Regions from separate parts of the Mesorhizobium sp. M1A.F.Ca.IN.020.04.1.1 genome, predicted to be linked through region 1. Evidence: riboswitches for the same ligand, from Rfam matches in the RefSeq annotation. Region 1 holds a riboswitch; each other region holds the start of a gene.
The links. A riboswitch is a leader RNA that binds a small molecule or an ion and turns the genes downstream of it on or off. The one in region 1 is predicted to bind cobalamin.
Positions count from the first base shown of each region.

Region 2: it holds a riboswitch for cobalamin, as region 1 does, so the genes downstream of both, EOA49_RS11965 (CbtB domain-containing protein) here and EOA49_RS14270 (HoxN/HupN/NixA family nickel/cobalt transporter) in region 1, are expected to answer to the same signal.
Region 3: it holds a riboswitch for cobalamin, as region 1 does, so the genes downstream of both, bluB (5,6-dimethylbenzimidazole synthase) here and EOA49_RS14270 (HoxN/HupN/NixA family nickel/cobalt transporter) in region 1, are expected to answer to the same signal.

Region 1 covers NZ_RZSN01000058.1:17,067-24,734, forward strand. The annotation lists gene EOA49_RS14255 (nucleoside hydrolase) at 43-1,017, shown strand; gene EOA49_RS32625 (hypothetical protein) at 1,048-1,191, opposite strand; gene EOA49_RS14260 (hypothetical protein) at 1,723-2,448, shown strand; gene EOA49_RS14265 (DOPA 4,5-dioxygenase family protein) at 2,694-3,101, shown strand; cobalamin riboswitch at 3,182-3,373, shown strand; gene EOA49_RS14270 (HoxN/HupN/NixA family nickel/cobalt transporter) at 3,463-4,530, shown strand; gene EOA49_RS14275 (HWE histidine kinase domain-containing protein) at 5,059-6,528, opposite strand; gene EOA49_RS14280 (group 1 truncated hemoglobin) at 6,845-7,348, shown strand; gene EOA49_RS14285 (MoaD/ThiS family protein) at 7,389-7,634, opposite strand.
Region 2 covers NZ_RZSN01000044.1:26,797-34,464, forward strand. The annotation lists gene EOA49_RS11930 (creatininase family protein) at 1-432, shown strand, start outside; gene EOA49_RS11935 (tyrosine phosphatase family protein) at 448-957, opposite strand; gene cobD (threonine-phosphate decarboxylase CobD) at 960-2,006, opposite strand; gene cbiB (adenosylcobinamide-phosphate synthase CbiB) at 2,005-2,994, shown strand; gene cobO (cob(I)yrinic acid a,c-diamide adenosyltransferase) at 3,001-3,630, opposite strand; gene cobU (bifunctional adenosylcobinamide kinase/adenosylcobinamide-phosphate guanylyltransferase) at 3,632-4,153, opposite strand; gene EOA49_RS11960 (CbtA family protein) at 4,146-4,943, opposite strand; gene EOA49_RS11965 (CbtB domain-containing protein) at 4,959-5,138, opposite strand; cobalamin riboswitch at 5,175-5,373, opposite strand; gene EOA49_RS11970 (gamma-glutamylcyclotransferase) at 5,444-6,130, opposite strand; gene EOA49_RS11975 (aromatic ring-hydroxylating dioxygenase subunit alpha) at 6,272-7,471, shown strand; gene EOA49_RS11980 (MFS transporter) at 7,440-7,668, opposite strand, start outside.
Region 3 covers NZ_RZSN01000033.1:4,419-12,086, forward strand. The annotation lists gene EOA49_RS09830 (pirin family protein) at 116-1,036, opposite strand; gene EOA49_RS09835 (DUF2277 domain-containing protein) at 1,045-1,311, opposite strand; gene EOA49_RS09840 (exodeoxyribonuclease VII small subunit) at 1,503-1,754, opposite strand; gene EOA49_RS09845 (histone deacetylase family protein) at 1,758-2,684, opposite strand; cobalamin riboswitch at 2,799-2,977, shown strand; gene bluB (5,6-dimethylbenzimidazole synthase) at 3,020-3,751, shown strand; gene EOA49_RS09855 (aminotransferase class V-fold PLP-dependent enzyme) at 4,100-5,233, shown strand; gene EOA49_RS09860 (D-amino-acid transaminase) at 5,474-6,328, shown strand; gene EOA49_RS09865 (hypothetical protein) at 6,570-7,550, opposite strand.

The sequences.
Region 1 (7,668 bases):
CCCCGGTCTGTAATCGCCGCAGGCCAGGGAGAGGCGACCCCCATGGAAAAGATCATCCTCGACTGCGATCCGGGGCACGACGATGCCATCGCCATCCTGCTTGCGGCCGGCAACCCGAACATCGACCTTCTCGGCATCACCACGGTTTCGGGCAACCACAATGTCGAGAACACCACGCGCAATGCGCTCTCCGTATGCACGGCCTACGGCATAAAGGTGCCGGTGGCGAAAGGCTCGCCCGGCCCGCTGATCATCGACCAGGTGCTGGCCGTCGAGATCCACGGCGAGACCGGGCTCGATGGCCCGGATCTGCCGCCCGCCTCGTTCGAGCTCGACAAGCGCCATGCCGTCGACTTCATCATCGAGACGGTCATGGCGCATGAGCCGAAAACCGTCACGCTGGTGCCGGTCGGGCCCTACACCAACATCGCTCTGGCCGTGCGCAAGGAGCCGCGCATCGTCGAGCGGGTGAAGCGGGTCGTCGCGATGGGCGGAAGTTTCACGCGCGGCAACATCACGCCGGCGGCCGAGTTCAACGTCTATGCCGACCCGGAGGCCGCAGACGTGGTGTTCCGCGCCGCTTGGGACGTCACCATGGTGGGGCTTGACCTCACGCACCAGGCCTTGGCCACCCCCGACCTGCAGGACAGGGTGCGCGCCGTCGGCGGGCCGCTCGCCAAATTCATCCTCGACATCTGGGAATTCATTGCGACCACGCATGGCGGCCTGCTGCAGATAGCCTATCCCGCCGTCCATGACGCCTGCTGCGTGGCGGCGATGATCGACGCAGGCGTCTTCACCACCGAGAAGGCCGATATCCGCGTCGAGCTTGCCGGACGGTGGACCAAGGGCATGACGGTCTGCAATTTCGAGAAGCTGGGCGGCATGCGCCATTTCGGCGGCACGGCGAGCGAGCAGGTCGATTTCCGCCATACCGTGGCGATGAAGCTCGACCATGCGAAATTCTGCGACCTGATCGTCGATGCGCTCGAGCGCCTCACCAGTCAAAAGGCGTGAGGCGCTCCAGGGGCAAGGCCTAGCCGGCCCTCACAGCAGGAACGATTGCCTGTCGCGCAATGTGGCGCTCATGGCGGCGATGCCGGTCTCGATCTCGCGCTTGTTGGCCAGGATCGCATCGCCGGCCGCACCCTCGACCGTCGATCGCAACAGGTCGGCCTGGCCGACCAGCACCGCATCCTTGTCGGCCAGCGCGACGAGCGTTGCGGCTTCGAGCCGGTAGCGCGGGCGCCTTGCCGCCCTGGGCGACTCTCAAGCCTCCAGGCCCGCGCACGCCAGGAAGTGGGAGAGAATTGGCCCGGCGAAGCCGAGACGGCCATTTCGACGAGAGCCCGGCGTCGGCATCAGCAACCGGCACTGGCACGGTGGTGTCCTTGTTCTGTTGCTTTTTAGTTGAAACTAATTTGAAAGTTACCCGTTAGCAGCGCGTAGGCGAGCTCAAACTTGCCCTGCTGTCGACAGCTAAGTTGAAAGGAGAAGTCCTAAGCCTTTTTCAGTGCTTGGCGTTGCCGAGACCGCTTTTCTATCATTCGTCTTTCGAGCGGCCTCCAGCCGCGCCGGTCACCGCCGAGGCCGATGCCTGGCAGGGCGAGAAGTCGCCATCGCTCGGCACGCATTCGCGCGACGAAGGCTTCGCAGACCGCTGTCGAGCGGAACGCTCGATGAGGAGCCACACAAGGTTGGCCTTGGAACAAAGGTCTGGCCATGAAAAAATACCTAGCAGCCGCGCTGGCGATCGCCATCCCGATCGGGCCTGCCTCGGCGCTTGACGTCGGCGTGGGCGGCAAGGTCGGCGGCATCGGCGTGGGCGCCGGATTGGGCGCCGGTTCGCAAGGCGTGTCGGCGGGCGTGGGCGCCAGTGCCGACGGTGTCGGCGGCGCAAACGTCGGCGCATCGACCGGCGGCGGATCGCTCGGCGTCAATGCCGGCGGCAATCTGGGCAGCACCAGCACAGGCGTGTCGACAAGCGTGGGCGCCGCCGCCGCGGGCGACGATCCTTCCGCCGTCAGCGGATCGGCTGCCTCTGCGCAGAACCCGGCCGCGGTGCCGACAGCCCCTGCTTTGGCCAAAAGCGCGACGCAGACCATTGTGCTGCCTCCAGTGCTGAGGCCCTCCAGATCCGCCGGCGGCGACCTCCGGCGGGTCACCAAAGGCTATCGCATCGCGCCGCTGTCACCTCCGAAGGCGATACCCGGCACGCCGGCCGCCGTAGTGCGCGCCTGTCGCGCCGCGATCGCGGCGGCCGCCAAGCCCCTCGGCGCCGTGCGTGTTTACACGGTCAGCGCCGGCCCCTTGCGTCAACGCCGAAGCGGGCTCAACGCGCCGATCGAGGTGCGCATAGACTATGACGGGCGAGGCGGCATCGAAGTGAGGCAGGCGAAAGTCGGCTGTCGCCTAAATGCGAAGGGCGCGGTCACCGCGGTGATTTAGAGGCAAAGGCACAACGGCCGTTGCCATCCTTCCTGCCGGTTGCAACCTCGGCGGTTTGGCAATTCCTCGCCCCCACAAGGTGGACGGGAGAGGTGGCTCGGCGCAGCTGAGACTGAGCGGGGGAGCGCCATATCCGATAACCCTGCCGACCGCAGGCGCGGACCTCAGCCGGCTGCAGACAAGGCGCCCGCGCTTCGGCTAGAGTTCCGCCGGGCGCAAAAAAATCATCGAAGGGGAGCATCGCGATGAACGAAGTCAGGCCGATCGCCGAGATCGCCAGCTATCACGCCCATATCTACTACGGCGGGGAAGCCGAGCGGCAGCATGCCGAATGGCTGCGCCAGCGCATCGCAGAACGGTTCCGCGTGCGCCTGGGCAACTGGCGCGACGAGCCGGTCGGCCCGCACCAGCAAGCCATGTACCAGGTCTCCTTCGCGACCGAGATTTTTGCCACGCTGGTTCCCTGGCTGATGCTGAACCACGGCGGCCTGAGCATCCTCATCCATCCCAACACCACCAACCCCAAGCGCGACCACCTTATCGACCCGATCTGGATCGGCCGGGCACTGCCGGTGAAGGGCGACGTGCTTGGCGAGGAGGACGAGGCAGAGGAATCGCTGGAGGTGAATACCGAGCCGACGCTGGGGGTGTGAGGGGGGCGCGGCGATCTCGTCACGATGGCGTGAGAGGCGGCTGGCCGTCGGAGTTGTTGATTGACTGGCCAACCGCGGTGTGGCGAATTCGCGCCGATGGTTCCCTTCGGGGATCAAAAGGGAACGCGGTGCGGAGAAATCCAAAGCCGTGGCTGCCCCCGCAACTGTAAGCGGCATGCCGTTTTCACGATGCCACTGGCTGCATGGGCCGGGAAGGCGAAAGCGGCGGCAATCCGCGAGCCAGGAGACCTGCCATCATGGACGTCAAAGCAGAACATCGGACGGGGTGATCCGGTGTGCGCGCCTGGCCGGACGGCGGGGCGAGTTCCCTGCGATGACAGGCAACGTCAAAGGCAGAACCATGCTGATCCAACTATCGAAAATGCTGAACAAAACCGCGCCCGACCTGAAGGCCAGGCTGATTACAATCTACGGCGCGCTCGCCATTCTCAACGTCGGGGCGTGGCTGTGGGCTTTCGTCGCCTTCCACGACAAGCCGACATTGCTTGGCGTCGCTCTCGTCATTTATGGCCTCGGCTTGCGCCATGCCGTCGATGCCGACCACATAGCGGCCATCGACAATGTCACGCGCAAGCTGATGCAGAACGGCAAACGGCCGGTCTCCGTCGGTTTCTTTTTCGCACTCGGCCATTCGACGATCGTCGTCATCGTCGCTGCGGCTATCGCGGCGGCAACGTCCCTGCTCGGCCGTTTCCAGACCCTTCAGGAGATTGGCGGCACCATCAGTACCGGCGTTTCCGCACTCTTCCTGCTCGCCATCGCGGCGATGAACATCGTCATCTTCTTCTCGATCTACAGAAGCTATCGGCGGGTGCGGGCCGGTGGGGCGTTTGTCGAGGAGGATCTGGACCTGCTGCTCAACAATCGCGGCTTCCTGGCCCGCGTCTTCCGCCCGATGTTCCGGCTGGTGTCGCGCAGCTGGCACATGTTCCCACTTGGTTTCCTCTTCGGCCTTGGCTTCGACACCGCGACCGAAGTCGCCATGTTCGGCGTGTCCGCGGCACAAGCGGCCAAGGGCGTGCCGTTCGAGGCCATTCTGGTCTTCCCGGTGCTTTTCGCGGCCGGTATGTCACTGGTCGACACGACCGATGGTGTGATGATGCTCGGCGCCTATGAGTGGGCCTTCGTCAAGCCGATCCGCAAACTGTACTACAACATGACGATCACCCTGGTGTCGGTCCTTGTCGCAGTACTGATCGGCGGCATCGAGGCGCTCGGCCTGATCGGTGACAAGTTCGGTCTGTCGGGCGGCTTCTGGAACGGCGTCGGCACGCTCAACGACAATTTCAACAATCTGGGCTTCGCCATTATGGGCATCTTCATCGCCGCCTGGGCGATCTCCTATGTCGTCTACAAGGCCAAGGGGCTGGACGATGTGGAGATCGGATCCGCAGCAAAGAATTCATAAGCCGCCGGCGGCGGCTGGCTGCAGCAGGCCAGCCGCATCTCTCTGCCATCAGACGCCGGCGGGCTGCCAGCCTGCCGCCTTGAATGCCTCGGCATCGGGAAGCCGATGACGGCAAAGGTCGATCGCCGCCCCGTCAGCGGTGCTCGGCTTGACATTCTTGTTCCCGTTCACTGTTGGCAGACAGCGACAGGAGATCGCCGGCCCGTGCGCACGCGCTTCAAGGCATGCTGAGGAGCCGTAGCCCAAGCCTTTGGAAGTGTGACGGAATTCTGCGCTTGGATAAGCCAGGGGTTAAGGCCTGGGATAAGCCCCATAATCCATAAGCCAGAATCCAGAGTCCAAATATCCAGAGTCCAGAACAGAAAAGCTGGCGCTTTTCTGTTCTAAAAAAGCGGGGAAGGGGAAAGCAAAAATGGGAGCAGCGCAAGCCATTCGGCGTACGGCGCTACGGCGAGGGCTCGGCGGCGCCAGCGAGCTTCCGACGTGGCGGCGAGCCGCCCTGTTCGGTCTCCCAGGATGCAACCGGCCTCACGTCAGCCCGGCGATCTGCTCATCGCCGTCCAGCTCCGCCCCGCCGGCGACGACCACGTTGGCGAGCGGCGCCGAGAGCGTCCAGCGAACGAGGCCGGGCAGCCGTTCCATGGAGGCGCTGCCGGAGAGGCTGGTGGGGACGACGCGCTGGAGAACGACGCTGCCGAAGCCTTTATGCGGGTTGGCATCGGCGGCCGCGGGAGGTTCGGAAAAATGTTCCTCCCAGACCAGCTCGAAATCGCTGCCTTCGGGGGCCGGTGCTACCCGCCCGTCCATCCGCACGGTTCCGGCGTCGCCGGCCAGGGCGCCGTATTTCGTCGCGTTGGTGCCCAGCTCATGCAGCGCCATGCCGATGTTCTGCACCGCGTTCAGCCGCAACGTCACGTCCGGCCCGCAAGGCGAGATTCGCTCTTCGTGTCCGAACGGCCGCAGATGTTCGCGCACAAGGTCGGCCATGCCTGCGCCGCGCCAGTCGTTGAGCACCAAGAGGTCGTGCGAGCGCGACAGCGCCATGATGCGTTCGCGGATCTGGTGTTCGAACGCGCGCGGGTCGGTCGCGCGTTTGCTCGTCTCGCGGATCATGGAAAGGATCACGGCGTACTGGTTTTTGACGCGGTGGTTCACCTCGCGCATCAAAAGTTGGATCTGCTGTTCGCTCGCCCGTTTTTCGGTGATGTCGGCCGCCATGCCGAACCATTCCAGGATGCTGCCGGTGTCATCGACGATCGGGATTGCCCGTGAGGTGGTCCAGCCGGCGGACCCGTCGGCGCGCCGCACCCTGTGCTCGAGCTCGAACACGCCGCGCTCCATGATGGCGCGCTCGATCGCCGCCTGGATGCTCGCCTGGTCTTCCGGGAACAGGTATTCGTCGCGCCAGCGGATCGCCGGCCCCTGGGCGCTCGACAGGAAGCCGCGGCCGTCCAGCTCATGCATTTCCTGCCAGTCCGGGCTCATCCGGTAAACCACGTCGGAGCTGGCATTGACCAGCGCGCGAAACCGCTGCTCGCTTTCGCGCACCTTTGCTGCCGCCAGCACCCGGGCCGTGGTCTCCGAAACGATGCAGAGCACGGCTTCAACCGTGCCGTCCTGCGCCCGCACCGCGGAATAGGAGATGTCGAAATAGACCGTCTCGCCGACCAGGCCGGATCGTTCGATATAGAAAGGCCGGTCCCTGGCCGAGAAGGTTTCGCCGGTTTCGAGAACTCCGCGCAGCAGCGGCTCGAGGTCGGTCCAGAGCTCGGACCAGTTTTCCTCGGCGGGGCGGCCGAGCGCGCGCGGATGCTTGTCGCCGATGGTCGGCGCGTAGGCGTCATTGTAGAGCGCGACAAACTCCGGCCCGCAGAAAAGCACGATCTGAGCTTCGGCGGCGAGCATCAGGTCGACCGTCGTCCTCAGGCTGAGCGTCCATGTCTCGATCGGCCCGAGCGGGCTTTCCGACCAGGGATATTCGCGAATGAATCGCGCCATCTCGCCGTGTCCGCGAGGCCACGATTCATGGAAGAGCCCGTCAGCCATAGGCGCATTAACGCGCGACGCCGCTTATGTATCCGTCTCCGTCACGCAAAATTTTAGCCATCGTGAATAGATGCCAGGATGCCGGTACGTCGGAGGAATATTTCGGGCGCAGTTTCGTTAGTTCCTCATACGATGCCGTTTGAGGCAAAGTGCATATGTCCCGCAATCACACATTGAAGCCGCCAGAGCGGCCGGCTCTGGCCCAACGGAGGTACCAGAGATGAAAACGGCTGTTTCGACCTCTCTTTCGAGACGAAGCGTCGTCGCCGTGCTGGCGGCGGCGGCCGCGTCGACCGCCATGTTGCCCGCCGGCGATGCGCTGGCGCAGACCAAGCAGACCGCGCCGGACAAGAGTCTATACGATCGGCTGGGGGGCGTGTTCGCCATCGCTGCCGTGGTCGATCACTTCAGCGACGCCGTCGTGAAAAACCCCATCGTCGGCAAGAAGTCCAAGAACCCGCAACTGCGCAAATGGCACACCAAGAACCTCGAACGGCTGCCGGGCCTCAAGTTCATGCGTACGCTGTGGGTGTGCGATGTTTCCGGCGGCCCCTTCAAGTTCGTGGCCACCGAGCCGGGCGCGACGCCGCTCGGCCTCGAGGAGGCCCACAAGGACCTGAAGATTTCTCCCGCCGAATTCGACGAGGTCGCAGCGGAACTCGGGCGGACGCTCGACCGCTTCAAGGTTCCGAAAGCCGCAAAGACCGAGGTCCTGGAAGCCTTTGCCGCGCACAAGGATGAGGTCACTGCCGGCTCTGTCAAAAAGGGGTGAGGCTCAGCGCGAATCCGGCGAAGGCGGTCGGCCGCTCCGCCTATCCACCCGTCAGCCGCGGCAGCAGGAAAATCTCCGCCCCCGGCGGCAGTTCCTTCGACCACGTGTCGCGATAGATCGTCCCGTCGATCGCGACGGCGATGCCGCGATCGAGCAGGGGTTCGAACGCGGGATGCTGTTCCGCAAGCTTGCGGAACAGCTCCCTGATGTCCTTGGCCTCGATGTCGAGCTTGTCCTTGCCTCCGGCGGCGGCGCTGAGCGAGCCCCAGAGCGTGACTTGGACCATTATCGCCTGATCCTCATTGGACCGTGACGTGAGC
Region 2 (7,668 bases), on a different contig from region 1:
GAGGAGATCATGGGCATTGTCACGCGCGAATTGCGCGTGCGCGCAAAGATGCTGGCGGTGAAGACGAGCTGGCAGCGCTTCGGCCGTCCCGCTGGCATGTATACCGAGCTCGAGGACCGTCACGGCATCCATGGCGGCGATGTCGAGACCTCGTTGATGCTGCATTTCCGGCCAGATCTCGTCGATATGGGCAAGGCCGACAACTTCGTCTCTAATGTCGGTCGCGCTGAAAAGGAATTCGCCCTGCTGCGGCACACCGGAACGCACGCCTTCGCCTGGATCGCCAGCGACCTCAATCCGAACGGCGTGGTCGGCGACGCCAGCATCGCCACCGCCGAAAAAGGCCGGCTCACCGCCGAGCATCAGGCCGATGGCTTCATCACCCTGGCCAGGGATGTGCGTAAGGCGAGGCTTGCCGACTGGCTGGCGTAGCGGAACAGTGCGAGCTCAATCTCTAATGCTGAGTTCGAACGGAATCCCTTCAAAGGCATCTGCACCGCGCCCGATTGCTTCGACTGCCGCGATCATCCGGCCTTCTCGCCCAAGCAACATATCCGCAACGGCAATCAGCCTTGGATTGGGCGTCGCTGACGGCGAGAGAAAGCGCAGCGTCTTCGCCAGTTCCGCCTCGTCGCGTTTGGGCGCCAGTGCCGCCGCGATGATATAGGCCGATGCCGTCGAGCGGCTGATACCGGCATAGCAGTGCACGACCATCGGTTTGGCCCTGTCCCAGCGATAGGCGAAGTCGAGCAGCGCGCGCACATGCTCCTCGCCCGGCATGGTCATGCCTTCCTGCGCGGCGACGATGTCGTGCATGACGAGATGCAGATGGTTTTCGGCCAGTATCGAGGCCGGACGGACCATCTCGGTGCCGTCGGCGAGCAGCGACAGCAAGCGCTCCGCGCCGGTTCTCGCAACGGTCTCCTCCACCTTCGACAGCGAACAGACATGGATCATCGTCAGCACTCCTTCGGCGCATCGTCGCGCCGCGAGGCCCACGCTGCAAGCGCGCTCTCGAGCCGCTGCCACTCCTCTTCGCTGCCGGGCAGACCGACGCGCAAGGCGTGCGGACGATCGGCAAAATGGCGGACCAAGATACCGCGTTCGCCAAGAGCGGAGAACAGGGAGGCAGCATCGGAGAACGACAAATAGCGGAACAAACTGGTGCCGCCGGCGACCGCGATACCGAATCGGCTGAGCAGCGCGTCGAGGCGCTTGGCATCGGCTGCCAGGCCCTGTCGCATGTCATCCTGCCACCCGGCATCCGCCAATGCGCGGATTCCGTATTCAAGTGCAGGACCGGCGACAGCCCATGGCCCAAGCTGCGCCTCCAACCGCTCGGTCTGTTGGTCGGCCAGCGCGAAACCAAGCCTGACGCCGGCAAGGCCGAAGAATTTGCCGAAGGAGCGCAGCACTACGATGCCGCCTTCGCCCGCATCGCCGGCCAGGCTGTGTTGGACCGGGCCGACATCCATGAAGGCTTCGTCGACCACCAGCAGGCCGCCCTTCGCGCGAAGCCGCGCAGCAAGGCCGACCAGGCGGTGCCTTTCGATCACTCGCCCATCCGGATTGTTCGGGTTGACCAGCACGGCAAGGTCAGCGTCCGCCAAGGCGTCGAAGTCGCCCACCTCCACAACCGCATGGCCTGCAATCGCGGCCGCCCTGGCGTGCTCGGCATAGGTTGGACCCAGCACCAGTGCCTTGCCGGGCCTCACCAGCGAAGCGACCCGCGGCAACAGGATCTGCGTGCCGGGCGCGGCCACGACATGCGCCGCCGACCGCGCGCCATACGCCTTGGCCGCAATTTCGGCCAATTCGCGCAGTCGTCCTGGCTCGGGCAATCGTGACAGGGCGGTGGCGGGCAGATCGAAAAGCGGATAGGAGTGCGGATTGATACCTGTCGAGAGGTCAAGGAAAGGCTGTGGCGCATGAGGAAAGAGCGCGCTTGCCCGGCCAAGGCTGCCGCCGTGATCAACCGCTGCAATCGCTCCGCTTAGAAGCTTCATGTCGATCCTGATCGCTTTCCTGTCACTCGCCATCGAACGTGCCCTTGGCTACCCGGACTGGCTGTTTAACGCCATCGGTCATCCGGTAACCTGGATCGGCAGGCTGATATCCTTTCTCGATCGCAGGCTCAACCGCGCCACCGATTCCGACGAATTGCGTCGCCGCCGCGGCGTCCAGGCGCTTCTGGTCATCCTGCTGGTGCCGGCGGCCATCGGCCTGACGCTGCATGTCCTGCTCTGGCTGATCTTTCCGTCCGGCCTGGTCATCGCGGCCATCCTCAGCTCCTCGCTTCTGTCGCAGAAGAGCCTCGCCGAGCATGTCGAGGATGTCGCCGATGCGCTGGAGACCGGCGGCCTGACGCTCGGCCGCATCGCCGTTTCGCGCATCGTCGGCCGCGATCCGGACAAGCTCGACAGGGCGGGCGTTGCCCGCGCCGCGATCGAAAGCCTGGCCGAGAATTTCTCCGATGGCATCGTCGCGCCCGCCATATGGACCGGTGTCGGTGGTTTGGCCGGGGGTGCTGCCTACAAGGCCGCCAACACCGCCGATTCCATGATCGGCCACCGCACGCCGAAATACGAGGCCTTCGGCCGGGCGGCCGCTCGCTTCGACGACCTGGTCAACCTGCCGGCATCGCGGCTCACCGGCCTGCTGATTGTGCTGGCGGCCTTCATCGTCAAGGGCGCCGACCCCCGCAACGCCTGGCAGGTCATGCGGCGTGACGCGAAGAAGCACCGTTCGCCCAATGCCGGCTGGCCGGAAGCCGCCATGGCCGGCGCGCTGGGGCTCGCCCTGGCCGGACCGCGCAGTTATGGCGGCGAGGTCGTCGAGGATGCCTTCATGGGCGAAGGCGGCAGGCGCGAGGCCGAAAGCACCGACATAAGGCAGGCGCTGGAACTCTATCGCGTCGCCGACGGGCTGTTGATCGGCCTGTTCGCGATTCTATCGGCGACGGTGATCTACCTGACCATTTTGATCGGCGGCTAAGGCGCCTTAGAATTCAATCCCCTGCTGCGCCTTCACACCGGCCGCGAAATGGTGCTTGGTCAGCCCCATCTCGGTGACGAGATCGGCCGCCTCGACCAGCAGCGGCTTAGCATTGCGGCCGGTGACGACGACATGCAGGCCCTCGCGACGCGCCTTCAGCGCCGCGACCACCTTTTCCAGCTCGAGATAGTCGTAGCGCAGAGCGATGTTGAGCTCGTCGAGGACCACGAGGCTGATCGACGGGTCGGCAATCAGCTCGAGCGCCCTCGCCCAGGCAGCCTCGGCGGCGGCAATGTCGCGCTTCAGGTCCTGCGTCTCCCAGGTGAAGCCCTCGCCCATCGCGTGCCAGACGACGCGATCGCCAAAGGCGGCGAAGGCATCCTTCTCGCCCGTGTGCCATTTGCCCTTGATGAACTGGACGACGCCGACGCGCTTGCCGTAGCCGAGCATCCTCAGCGCCAGGCCGAACGCAGCCGTGGTCTTGCCCTTGCCCGGCCCCGTATTGACGATCAGCAGTCCCTTCTCGATCGTCTTGCCGGCCACCTCGGCATCCTGCACCGCCTTGCGCTTGGCCATCTTGGCTCGATGGCGTTCGGCATCCTTGTCGTCGATGATCGTGTCTTTGATCTCGCCCATGTCACTTCACCTTGAGCGGCAGCCCCGCCACCATCATCAGCACGCTGTCGGCGACAGCCGCGACCTGCTGGTTGAGCCGCCCGGCGGCGTCGCGGAACCGGCGCGCCAGCGCATTGTCCGGCACGATGCCGAGCCCGACTTCGTTAGACACCACAAACCACGGTCCGCGCGGCTGCGAAAGCACATCCGAGAGCCGCCGGCACTCGGCCTCGATATCGTGGTCCGCCAGCATATGATTGCTCAGCCACAATGTCAGGCAATCGATAAGCACCGGCTGGTGATCGGGCAAGGCGTCGATCGCGCCGACCAGGTCGAGCGGCGCATCGACGGTGACCCAGCCTTTGCCGCGGCGCGAGCGATGCAGCGCGATGCGCTCGCGCATCTCCTCGTCATAGGCCTGCGCGGTGGCGATATAGGCCCAAGGCGACGGGCTTGCCGCCACCAGGCACTCGGCATGCGCGCTCTTGCCGGAGCGCGCACCGCCGATGATGAAGGTCAGATGGCCCTCCGCGCGATCAGGCAAAGCTGTCGCGCAGGCTGGTCGATGTACCGGTGAAGCGCCCGCGCACCACACCGACGGCCGCACCGAGCACCAGCCAGAAGACCAGATCGGTGAGGGTCACCGCCACCACGAACTGATGGTGCAGCCCCTCGGGAATCGCCGTCTCGAAGCTGACGGGCTGCGGCGCGCCGACTACGTGCGGAGCGACGATCAGCACGACCGCCAGAATTGCCAAGGGCAGCGACTTGCGAAAGGCGATCAATCCAAGGCCGACCGCGGTTGCGGCCACCGTCGAAATCCACCAGATCTGGCGCGGCAGAAGTTCCGCCGCCGGCATGGCCGGCAGTTCCGGCGGCAGGCCGAGGCCGGGCGCGAGCGTGAAAACCGCAAAACCGGCAAGGCCCCAGAACACGCCCTGGCGCCAGCTGCCGATGCCACCGGCGAATTCCGACACCGCGACCAGGATCAGCGCGAAGCCGATGCCGGTGACGATGTTTGCGACAACGTTGAAGGCGAAGCGCTCGAAGCCGTCGGCCGGAGCCCAGCCCTCGTCCTCGGTCGGAGCCGCCGCTTCCGTCGACGCAGGAGCGGCGCTGCTCATCGCATTGCCCGCCGGTTCGGCCGAGCTCATGGCAGTGCCAGTTCCAGTGTTGGCGGCATGGTAGTGGTGATGACCGCCGCCCGCCTTTTCATAGACTTCCGCTTTGAGGATCAGCGGCACGGTCGCATAGGCCTGCATGCAGGCAAGCGCGATGCCCGCCACGAGCCCTGCGATCGCCGCTACGAACACGACGTTGCGAAACAGATTCATGATATCGGGCCTTCGTCAGTGGCAGGGAAAAGCCATCGAGTGACGATAGTCGTGGGCAGCGTTGTGGACCGCATCGATGTGCGAGAAGCCGACAAAACCGACGACGAAAATGCCGAGCAGCGCGGCGAGAGCCAGCTGCATGATGCGCAACTGCGAGGAGACGGAGGCGCCGAGGGAGACGGAAGCGGTATTCATGTCTTGTCCTTTCGCCCTCCACCCGAGGGCATCGAAGTCAACTTTCCTGTCGCCGGCAGGTCTCCTGGCTCGCGGATTCGCACCCTTCCCCACCTTCCCGAGGACAAACCTCAGTGGTCTATGGAGAGGACTACCGCACACAGTTGCGGGGGCAGCCACGGCTTAGGGCAAAGACTCCACCCTCACCGCATTCCCTCTTGGCTCCAAAAACGGAACCGACGACGCCAGCGACTATAGGCAGAATCGTCGCGACCGGCAAACCAAATTCCGTCACGCCGCAGCGTGATTGCGGCACCGGTTTCGGACTAAGATCCGGCGATCCGCTCGGCGACGAGCTTCTGCAATCGCCACAAATGGCGGTCGTGAATACCGCGCTGTTCGAGGTTCTTCACCGTGTTGTAGAGATAGTCGGCGCCTGAACCCCAGTGGCCGCACGAGGTCGCCAGCCTTTCGACCACCTCGTCTTCGTTGAGTGGGCCGGCATAGGTCGTGCCTTTGCGATTGATGACGAAGGCAAGCGCTCTCAACGCCCCCTTGTCGGTTGCGAGTTGCAGCAGGCGCGGCCGGTAGCTGGTCGGCTTCAGCGTCATCTCGCGGCGAAAAAGCCTGTCCAGCGCCTGCCGGCGGTCACCACCGTTCAGGCGGAAAGCAACGCCCTTGCATTGGCCGCCACGATCCAGCGCCATCATCAGGCCGGGGCTTTGCTTGGTGCCGCGCCAGCGCGTCATCTTCATGCAGAAGGAGCGATGCCAGCCGCGAGCCACGGCGACGCGCTCCTCAAAATGCTCGATTTCCGGTTTCCAGATCAGCGAGCCGTAGCCGAACAGCCAGAGAGGCTCGGTTGCAGGTAGCTCGACCTCGAATGCATCCAGCATGGCTTCATAGTCGCTGTCCACGAGATGCTCGGCATCCGGGTCGGGCCCCGGGTCATCGACCGCGCGAAAACAGCGGGCGACCAGTTCCACGGTCAGCGACATCGTTCTTGCAGGCATACTTTGCAATCCTGGGCAGCCGGCGAAACCGCAGGCGATTACGAAGTGACCTTAAGGGCAGCACCCGGAAGCGACAATGGCCGCGCAATTGACAACGGTCCTGCCCGGGTGTCGGCTGTCATCAGCCAAGGGGAGCCGCTCATGCAGCCAAATCCTAGCGAACACAGCCGCTACAATGGCCTCACCAGCCTCGAGCCGACGTTGCCTGCAAGCGCCTATCGGGAAGCCGACGCTTACCGGCTCGATCTCGAAGCGATCTGGTATCGGAGCTGGCTCATGGTTTGCCGCGAAGCCGATCTCGCGGAACCTCTTGCCTTTCGAACCGCGCGTATCGGCTCGCAGGAGGTCGTCGTGCTGCGCGACGAGGCCGGGAGCTTGCGCGCCTTCCACAACACCTGCCGGCATCGCGGCTCGCAGCTCTGCCTGGAAAGCGAAGGGCGGCTGAAGGCAAGGCTGCTCACCTGCCCCTACCACGCCTGGTCCTATTCGCTGCGCGGCGATCTCGTCCGTGTCCCATCGAAATCGCTGCCCGAAGGCTTCGACAAGGAAAATTATCCGCTCTACCGGGTGGCGCTGTCAGTGTGGCGCGGCTTCGTCTTCATCAATCTCGCAGAGGATCCCGATGGCTCGGGGGAAGCCTCCTTCGACTCCGCCTCCCGCGATCTTTCGAACTGGCCGCTGGAGACGCTCGTCCCCGGGCACCGGCTCACCAAGGTGATGAACTGCAACTGGAAAATCTTCTGGGAGAACTTCAACGAATGCCTGCATTGCCCGGGCGTGCACAAGGACCTGTCGCGGCTGGTGCCGATCTATGGGCGCGGCCTGATGGCGAGGCATGACGATCCGGAATGGGCGCGCTATGCGGATAATGATGCGCCGGAGTTTTCCGGCGGCCTACGCGCCGGCGCCGAGACCTGGTCGCGCGACGGACGCGTCCATGGGCCGGTCTTTGCCGGGCTGACGCCGGCCGAGCGAGCCGCCGGCCAGACCTACGCTACCTCGCTGCCCTCGATGTTCGTCGTCGGCCATGTCGACTATGTCCGCACGGTTCGTCTCGCCCCGCTCGGGCCGGAGCAGACGGAACTCACCGCCGAATGGCTGTTCGCGCCCGATGCCGTGGCACAAACCGATATCGACAACATCGTCGCCTTCGGCGCGCAGGTGCTGGAGGAGGACGCCGCGATCTGCGAGATCAACCAGAAGGGCATGCACTCGATCCGCCACCAGGCCGGCGTGCTGATGCCCGAGGAGTACGATTTGCGCCGCTTCCACGAGTGGGTGCGTGGGCGCTATGCGGCGTTGCAGCCGATCAAAACGACTTCGGCAGATAGCGCCAAGTGAAGAAGCCGCAGAAGGCGGCCAACAGGCCGAGCGTGACGAACACCGAGCCGAGACCGAAGAAGGAGAGCACCACCGAATAGACCAGCGGCGGCGTCAGCTCGGAGAAATCGAGATAGGTTCGGTAGACAGCCGCCATCTGCGCTCGTTCATAGGAACGCACTGAGCGCATGAAGGCTGTCGAGCCCAGCGCGTCGAGC
Region 3 (7,668 bases), on a different contig from region 1:
ACTTAACCTTGGGTTAACCTTCAAATATGCGCTTTGCTATGCGCGAGATAGGCTGACGGCGCGCCAATGTAAATGCGTGTCAGTGACGCGCCTGGCGCAGAATGTCCATCCTTCGCTAACCTTCCGGCAGCGGAATGAATTCTTCCTCATCGCCAGGAACGATATCGAAGCGGCCCGTCTTCCATTCTTCCTTGGCCTGCTCGATGCGTTCTTTCGAGGACGAAACGAAATTCCACCAGATATAGCGCTTGGAGCCCAGCGACGCTCCGCCGAACAGCATGAAATGCGCGCCGCGCTCGGACGACACGACGATTTCCTCGCCCGGTTTGAACACCAAAAGCCGCTCGGCCGGGAAACGGTCGCCGGCAATCGAAACCTCGCCCTCCAGCGTGTAGATGGCGCGTTCCTCGGCGTCGCCGGGGATTTTGACGCTGGCGCCCGCCGCCAGCCGCAGATCGGCATAGAGCGTTTCCGAGGCGGTCGCGACGGGCGAGCGCAGCCCGGAAAATTCGCCGATGACGACGCGGCCGCTAACGCCCTCGGCATCGATTTCGGGCAGTTGGACGACCGACGTGTTCGCGAACACCGGGGCGATTTCTTCCTTGCTGTCCGGCAGCGCCAGCCAGGTTTGCAGGCCGGAAATCGACATCGGCGCGCCGCGCAATTCCTCGGGCGTGCGCTCGGAATGAACGATGCCGCGGCCGGCGGTCATCAAATTCACGTCGCCCGGCGCGATCACCATTTCGGTGCCGAGCGAGTCGCGATGCCTGATCTTGCCGTCGAACAGATAAGTGACGGTGGAAAGCCCGATATGCGGATGCGGGCGCACGTCGATCGCATGGCCGGCGCGCAGGATGGCCGGACCCATGCGGTCGAAGAAGATGAACGGACCGACCAGCCTGCGCTTCGCCGTCGGCAAGGCGCGGCGAACCTCGAAGCCGCCAATGTCCTTGGCGTTCGGAATGACCATCAACTCGATCTGGTCGCAGGCGAAGTCGTCGCCGGCCTCAGGATCGTTGCCCGGAAAGAAGCTCATGACCGGCGTCAGGCGAAGCGGAGCGCGGATCGGGCCTTCGCCTTGGCGGCCTCTTCCTCGCGGTTGCGCGGATGCTGGGTGGTTTCGAGGCTGTCAAGCAGCTCGCGCGCGGCGGCGGCGATCGCCTCGACGGCGTGGTTGAAGGCATGCTCGTTGCGCTTGGACGGCTTGGTCGCGCCGCTCAGCTTGCGAACGAACTGCAGCGCCGCGTCATGGACCTCGTCGTCGGTCGCCGGCGGATCGAAGTTGAACAGGGTCTTGATGTTTCGGCACATGCTTTAACTCCTTACCTGCTTTCTGCCCGAACCGGTCTGACATTGTGCACCGAGGTGTGTTGAGATTCAGGTCAGACCGAGCCGAAAATGGCGGGTTCCGAGAACCGGACCGGAGCGTACTTGAAGGACGTGAGCACCGGAACCGCAGAAAGCCGCGTTTGCAGGCGGCCTCACCTGAATATCAATACACCTCACTCGGCGTCGAGCGGCTCCGTTCCAACCGGCTTGCCGTCGCGCGAGAGCCTGATCTTCTCGACCTTGTCCTCGGCGGCCTTGAGCAAGCGGTCGCAATGAGCCTTCAGCGCCTCGCCGCGCTCGTAGATCTTGATCGACTGGTCGAGCGGAACGTCGCCGCGCTCCAGATCATCGACGATCTTCTCCAGCGCGTCGAGCGCCTGTTCGAAGCTCATCGCCTTGACGTCTTGGTTAGCTTCATCAGCCATCATTCATCCCTTCATCAGCCGCCCGACATGGGCGGCGACCGAAAATGCCAATCCTTGCAGATCGTAACCGCCCTCCAGCAGGCTGACGAGCCGGTTGCCGCTGTGGCGCCCGGCGCGCTCCATCAGCTGGCCGGTCGCCCAGTCGAAATCATCCTCGGTCAGGTTGATCGCGGCCAGCGGATCGCGATGGTGCGCATCGAAACCGGCGGAAATGATGATCAGATCCGGCTGGAAGGCGTCGATCGACGGCAGCACGCGCGACAGGAAGGCGTCGCGGAACGTGTCGCTGCCGGTGCTCGGCGCAAGCGGCGCGTTGACGATGTTGCCGGCGCCGGTCTCGCTCTTGGCACCGGTGCCCGGATAGAGCGGCATCTGGTGGGTCGAGCAATAGAGCACCGACGGATCGTCCCAGAAAATGTCCTGCGTGCCGTTGCCGTGATGCACATCCCAATCGACGATGGCGACGCGCTCGGCCAGATGCTTCTCCTGCGCATAACGGGCGGCGATCGCCGCGGTGTTGAACAGGCAAAAGCCCATCGCGGTCGCTTTTTCGGCGTGATGGCCGGGCGGACGCGCGGCAACGAAGACATTGGCGGCGCGGCCCTCGAACACATCGTCGACTGCGGCGTTGGCCGCGCCGATCGCCGTCACCGCCGCCTGCCAGCTTTTCGGGCTGGCGCTGGTGTCGGCATCGATCGAGACGATTCCCGACTCGGGAATCGCAGCGCGGACACGGCCGACGAAATCCTCCGGATGCGCGTAAAGGATCGTCGCCTCGTCGCCTTCCGGCGCCTCGACGCGGTCGAGGGCCGAAAAAGCCTCATCGTCGAGCACGCGCTCGATGGCGCGCAAACGGTCGGGCCGCTCGGGGTGGCCGGGCGGCGTGAGGTGTTCCAGGAATACCGGATGAGTGTAGAGACGAGTGGTCATGGCGCCTAATCTAGGCACCTGTCGCACGGATAGCCATGTTTCAGCGCCGAATGATTGGGGAAATCGCGCCCAATCGTGTCGCTGGCGGCATTGGCCCGGCTTCGGCTTCGCGATAAGGTCGCGTCGCTGCCTGGTGCCCGCAACGCGGGAGAATCGGGAACACGGTTGAAATCCGTGGCGTGCCCAACGCTGTGAGGGGGACCGCGCCGGCAAACGCCACTGTCCCAGACGGGAAGGCGCCGGATGCGGGTCGATCCCGAGCCAGAAGACCGGCCCGGCAGACATGGTCATCCGCATGGTCAGGCGGAGGACTGCTTATCGCAAGGGGACAAGCGATGCAGGCACGAACAGCCGCCGCCGGCGGCGATGACTTTGACCAATTGGCGCGCGACGCTGTCTACCGGGCCATGTTCACCCGGCGCGACGTGCGCAGCCATTTCCTTGCCGACGATCTCGACGACAGCGTTTTGGCGCGGCTGCTCACCGCGGCACACCACGCGCCGTCGGTCGGCTACATGCAGCCCTGGAACTTCATCATCATCCGGGACGCCACAAGGCGGCGGCAGGTGCGCGACCTTTTCCTCGCCGCGCGCGAACAGGAACTGCCGGCGATCGAGGTGGAGCGGCGGGCGCTCTACCGCAAGCTGAAGCTCGAGGGCATCTGCGAAAGCCCGCTCAACCTGTGCATCACCTGCGACCGCCAGCGCTCGAATAACTCGCCGCTCGGGCGCTGGCACAATCCGGAGATGGACCTCTACAGCACCGTCTGCGCGGTGCAGAATTTCTGGCTCGCGGCGCGGGCGGAAGGCGTCGGGGTCGGCTGGGTGAGCATCATCGAGCCCGAAGCGCTGAAGCGACTGCTGTCGATCCCCGAGCACGTCACGCCGATCGCCTATCTCTGCGTCGGCCGTGTCTCGGAATTCGCGCCAAGGCCCGACCTCGAAGCGCATGGCTGGGGCAAGCGCCTGCCGCTGCCCGAGCTGGTGATGAGCGAGACCTTTTGCGGCGCCGGCGAGGCGCCGCTCAAATCGGCGATCGCTCGTCTCGGAGAACGATTGAAGCCTTAGAACCGCTCGGCGTTCCATAGACCCGCACCAACCGCAACGCGCCATCGCGCTTCGCGTTTGCGCAATGGCGCATTGGCAGGCCTGACCGTCGTTGCCCGCTCTCAGAAAACCGGGGATTGCTCGCGCATCGCTTGACAACGTGACGGTTCTTCTTGGCGTGGTTGGGCCGGATCTCCGCACTCGCTTCCTCACTGCTAACCCTGTGCCAAGCGATGTCGTTCTCGGGCTTCAACGTCTGGTGAATTCACCGGCGTTCGGAATTAAATTCTGTCTTCTCATGTGAATAGGCAGATTGAGCTGGGCTTCGGCGCTTATTGTCGGGCGATAGATGAGACCCGGCGCGTTCCCATGAACTTTTTTGCAATAGATCGGTCCGCCGAACATGAGGGCGAAGCGGAATGGGAGCGCATCCGCGCAAAATACCCGCCGCAAGAACCATTCCTCAACTTGAACAACGCCGCGGTCAGTCCCCCACCGACTGTTGTCGAGGAAGCGACGGTTGACGCCTACCGCTTCATCAGTCGCAATCCCGACTACAATATGTGGAGCAAGCTCGACACAGCACTTCCTCATATCAAACGCGAGCTGGCGGAACTGATCGATTGCAGCCCCGGAGAGATCGCGCTGAACCGGAATTCGTCGGAGGGTCTTTCGACAGCGATCTTCGGAATACCGCTGACTAAGGGCGATCAAGTGCTGATCTCGCCTTGGGACTACCCCAGCGTTCGTGCGGGCTGGCTGCAGCGGCAACAGCGCGAGGGCATCGAGGTTGTAAACTGCACCTTCGACCTCATGGACAGCGACGACGACATCATCGAATCCTATGTTCAGGCGATGACCCCGCGTACCCGCGTCCTGCAGCTGACTCACATGTACCACTGGAACGGGCGTGTCCTGCCGGTGAACCGGCTCTGCGAGATCGCGCGGGAGCGCGACATCATGACTGTCGTCGACGGTGCCCAGACTTTTGCTCAGATGCCGGTCAGCTTCCGCGAACTCGATTGCGATTTTTTTGTCACCAGCCTGCACAAGTGGCTCGGTGCTCCTATCGGCAACGGGATGCTGGTCGTCAGCGAACGCCGGATCGATACCACCTGGCCATTGCTTGCACCTTTCGACCAGCCCGCGGTGCACATAGACAGATTCGACCATTGGAATCTCGGCACCTACAATTCCGCTGTCCAGGCAGGAATCGCGCCCGCAATTCAATTCCACAAGGCGATCGGCGCGGAACGGATGCATGCGCGACTGCGCGAACTCACCCGATATTGGGTAGGTCTCGTCCAGGACATTCCCGGTTTCAGGCTCCATACGCCGACCGACACGGGACAGCCTCGCTGCGATAAGTCTGTTTTCGATCGACAGCATCGACATGCAGCAACTCGAGCGCGACCTTCGCGAGAAACACCAGGTCCACGTGAAATACCGCAAGGTCGAGCACGTCGAGGGTTTGCGGGTTTCGCCACACATTTACATGCTTAAGCGCGATCTTGATGCCTTTGTCGCCGCGCTGCGAAGCGCTGTGGAGTGAACCGACGAATTTCTCGGGGCTGTGCCTGACCTTAGCCGCCTGCTGTCTGGCGAATAGCGTTTTCGCAGTCGAGGGGTGCAGGATGGCAGCGCCGCTATTTGCGCTTGAAGCTGCCTAGGCCTGCACCCTGACAAGAGTTCAATAGTTTCGCTCAAGGCCGTGAGCGTGGTCTGCATTTTTGAGGTCTATCAATGCGCCAAGTCTATGTGAGTGGATCCTATCTACCGGAAAGCGAGGCCCGTATCTCGGTCTTCGATCGGGGCTTCCTGTTCGCCGACGGAGTCTATGAGGTCACGCTCGTTCTTGATGGCAAGCTCGTCGATTTTGCCAGTCACATGGCGCGCCTGCGGCGATCGCTCCGTGAGCTCGATATGCCGTTCTCCCTGACCGAAGCAGATCTTTTGAAGATCCACAGGGAGCTCATTGGACGGAACAATGTATCCGAGGGACTTGTCTATTTGCAGATCACCCGGGGCGCGGCCGACCGCGATTTCATATTTCCTACTCGGGATACGCCGAACACCGTGGTGCTCTTCACACAAGAGAAGGCACTTGTCGAAAATCCGGTCGCCATGCGCGGCCAGCACGTCATAACCGTGGAAGATCTCCGGTGGCGGCGCTGCGACATCAAAACGGTGCAACTCCTGTATCCCTCCATGGCCAAAATGCAGGCGAAATCACGCGGCGCCGATGACGCATGGCTAGTGAGGGATGGTTACGTCACGGAAGGCTCTTCCAACAACGCCCATATCGTGACTTCGGATGGGACGATCGTCACGCGGGATCTCTCGAGCGATATCCTGCACGGGATTACCCGGGCAGTCGTTCTGCAGTGCGCAAGTGAACTTCATCTGCGGGTGGAGGAGCGCCCATTCACGGTAGTAGAGGCCAGACTTGCGACGGAGGCGTTTTCAACGTCATCATCCGGGCTGGTGAACCCGGTGGTCAGGATGGATGGTGCGCCGATCGGCAACGGGCTGCCGGGCGTAGTCACCCGGCGGTTGCGACAAATTTATCTCGATAGAAGCCGAGCATCGGCGATCTAGCGTTGATCGTCGACGGTGTTCTCTGCGGCGTCAAACATCGATACGATACCTGCCGGTGGCGTTACTGGGGCGCATATGGACCGCGCTAACTCAAGCACTCCTGACGCCAGCCCTGCACGTGAATAGCTCGCCCGAGCACTCGCGGCGCCCAAGTAGCTTGACAAGGCCGCTGCTAGGCTGGCGTTCGCGCCAGATGCTGGCGGCGATCCTTCCATTGGCGGGGCATCTCCTCTGACTCTAGTCAAGCGGTCCTTGGCGAATCCCAGCGCGAGCCGCCGAAGGGGCTGAGCGCCTTGTCGCGCAATTCCCTGAACTTGGACGAGGCTTCGGCCAGGCGCCGGTCCCATTCCGGATTGGGGACCTGGCCCTCGATGGTGGCGAAGTAGACCTGCATCAGCGAAGCGATGGCGAAGGGCTCGATGAAAGCCGCCTTGAAGGCCCAGGCGAAGACGATGGCCAACACGAAGGCCCAGCCGGCAAGCTGGCCCGGCATGGCCCAGAGGATCGCGGCGGCGGGCGCCAGCATCAAAAGGAAGATGACGAAGGAAACACCCCACATGATCACCGCCAGCCAGACGGCGTTCTTGACCATCAACTTGCCGTTCTGCGCATAGAGCACGACGCCTTGCCTGGCGGTCTCGAAAGGCGAGTTGGAATTGGTGCGGATGTTGTAGCCGAGGATGATCTCGTCGACATAGGTCAGCGACAGGCGGATCACGGTGTTGATGAAGCTCACCAGACCGCTCAAGCCTGGAATGGGTAGGAATGCAGCAATGCCGCCGATCAGCCCGGTGATGGCGCGGATGGCGCCTTTCACCAGCTGGTCGACGACGAAAAGGATTTTGGCCTCGGCGAAGCGCTTCGTCACCACTTCGCGCGCATAGGCGATCTGGCCCTGGCCGTCGGGAACGTCCTGCCCGTCGATCAGATGGACCATGACGGCGATATGGCCGGCCTTGAGCACATAGAGAATGTATTCGCGGATCCAGTAGACGGCGATCGAGACCACGCCGAAGCCGACGATCCCACCCCACAAGGCAAAGGACATCGGCCCGTCCGGATCGGTCGAGATGTGGCCGACGCCGTAACCGACGCTGGCGCCGGTACCGGTCGCTGTTATGTAGGCCACCGTGATGCCGAAATAGACGATGATGCGAAAGACGATGAACGGCCACGTCCGCATCATGATGGACACCGACCGGCCGATGCTGAAGTCCCACATGGCCCCGACCCTCCGCCTCAGAGAATTGGCGGGAGAGGATGCGCTCGCTCCTGCCAAAGTCAATGTCGGAGGGATTTTGAGCGGGGGACAATTGTCTGAGGCAGCGCGGACCCGAGTG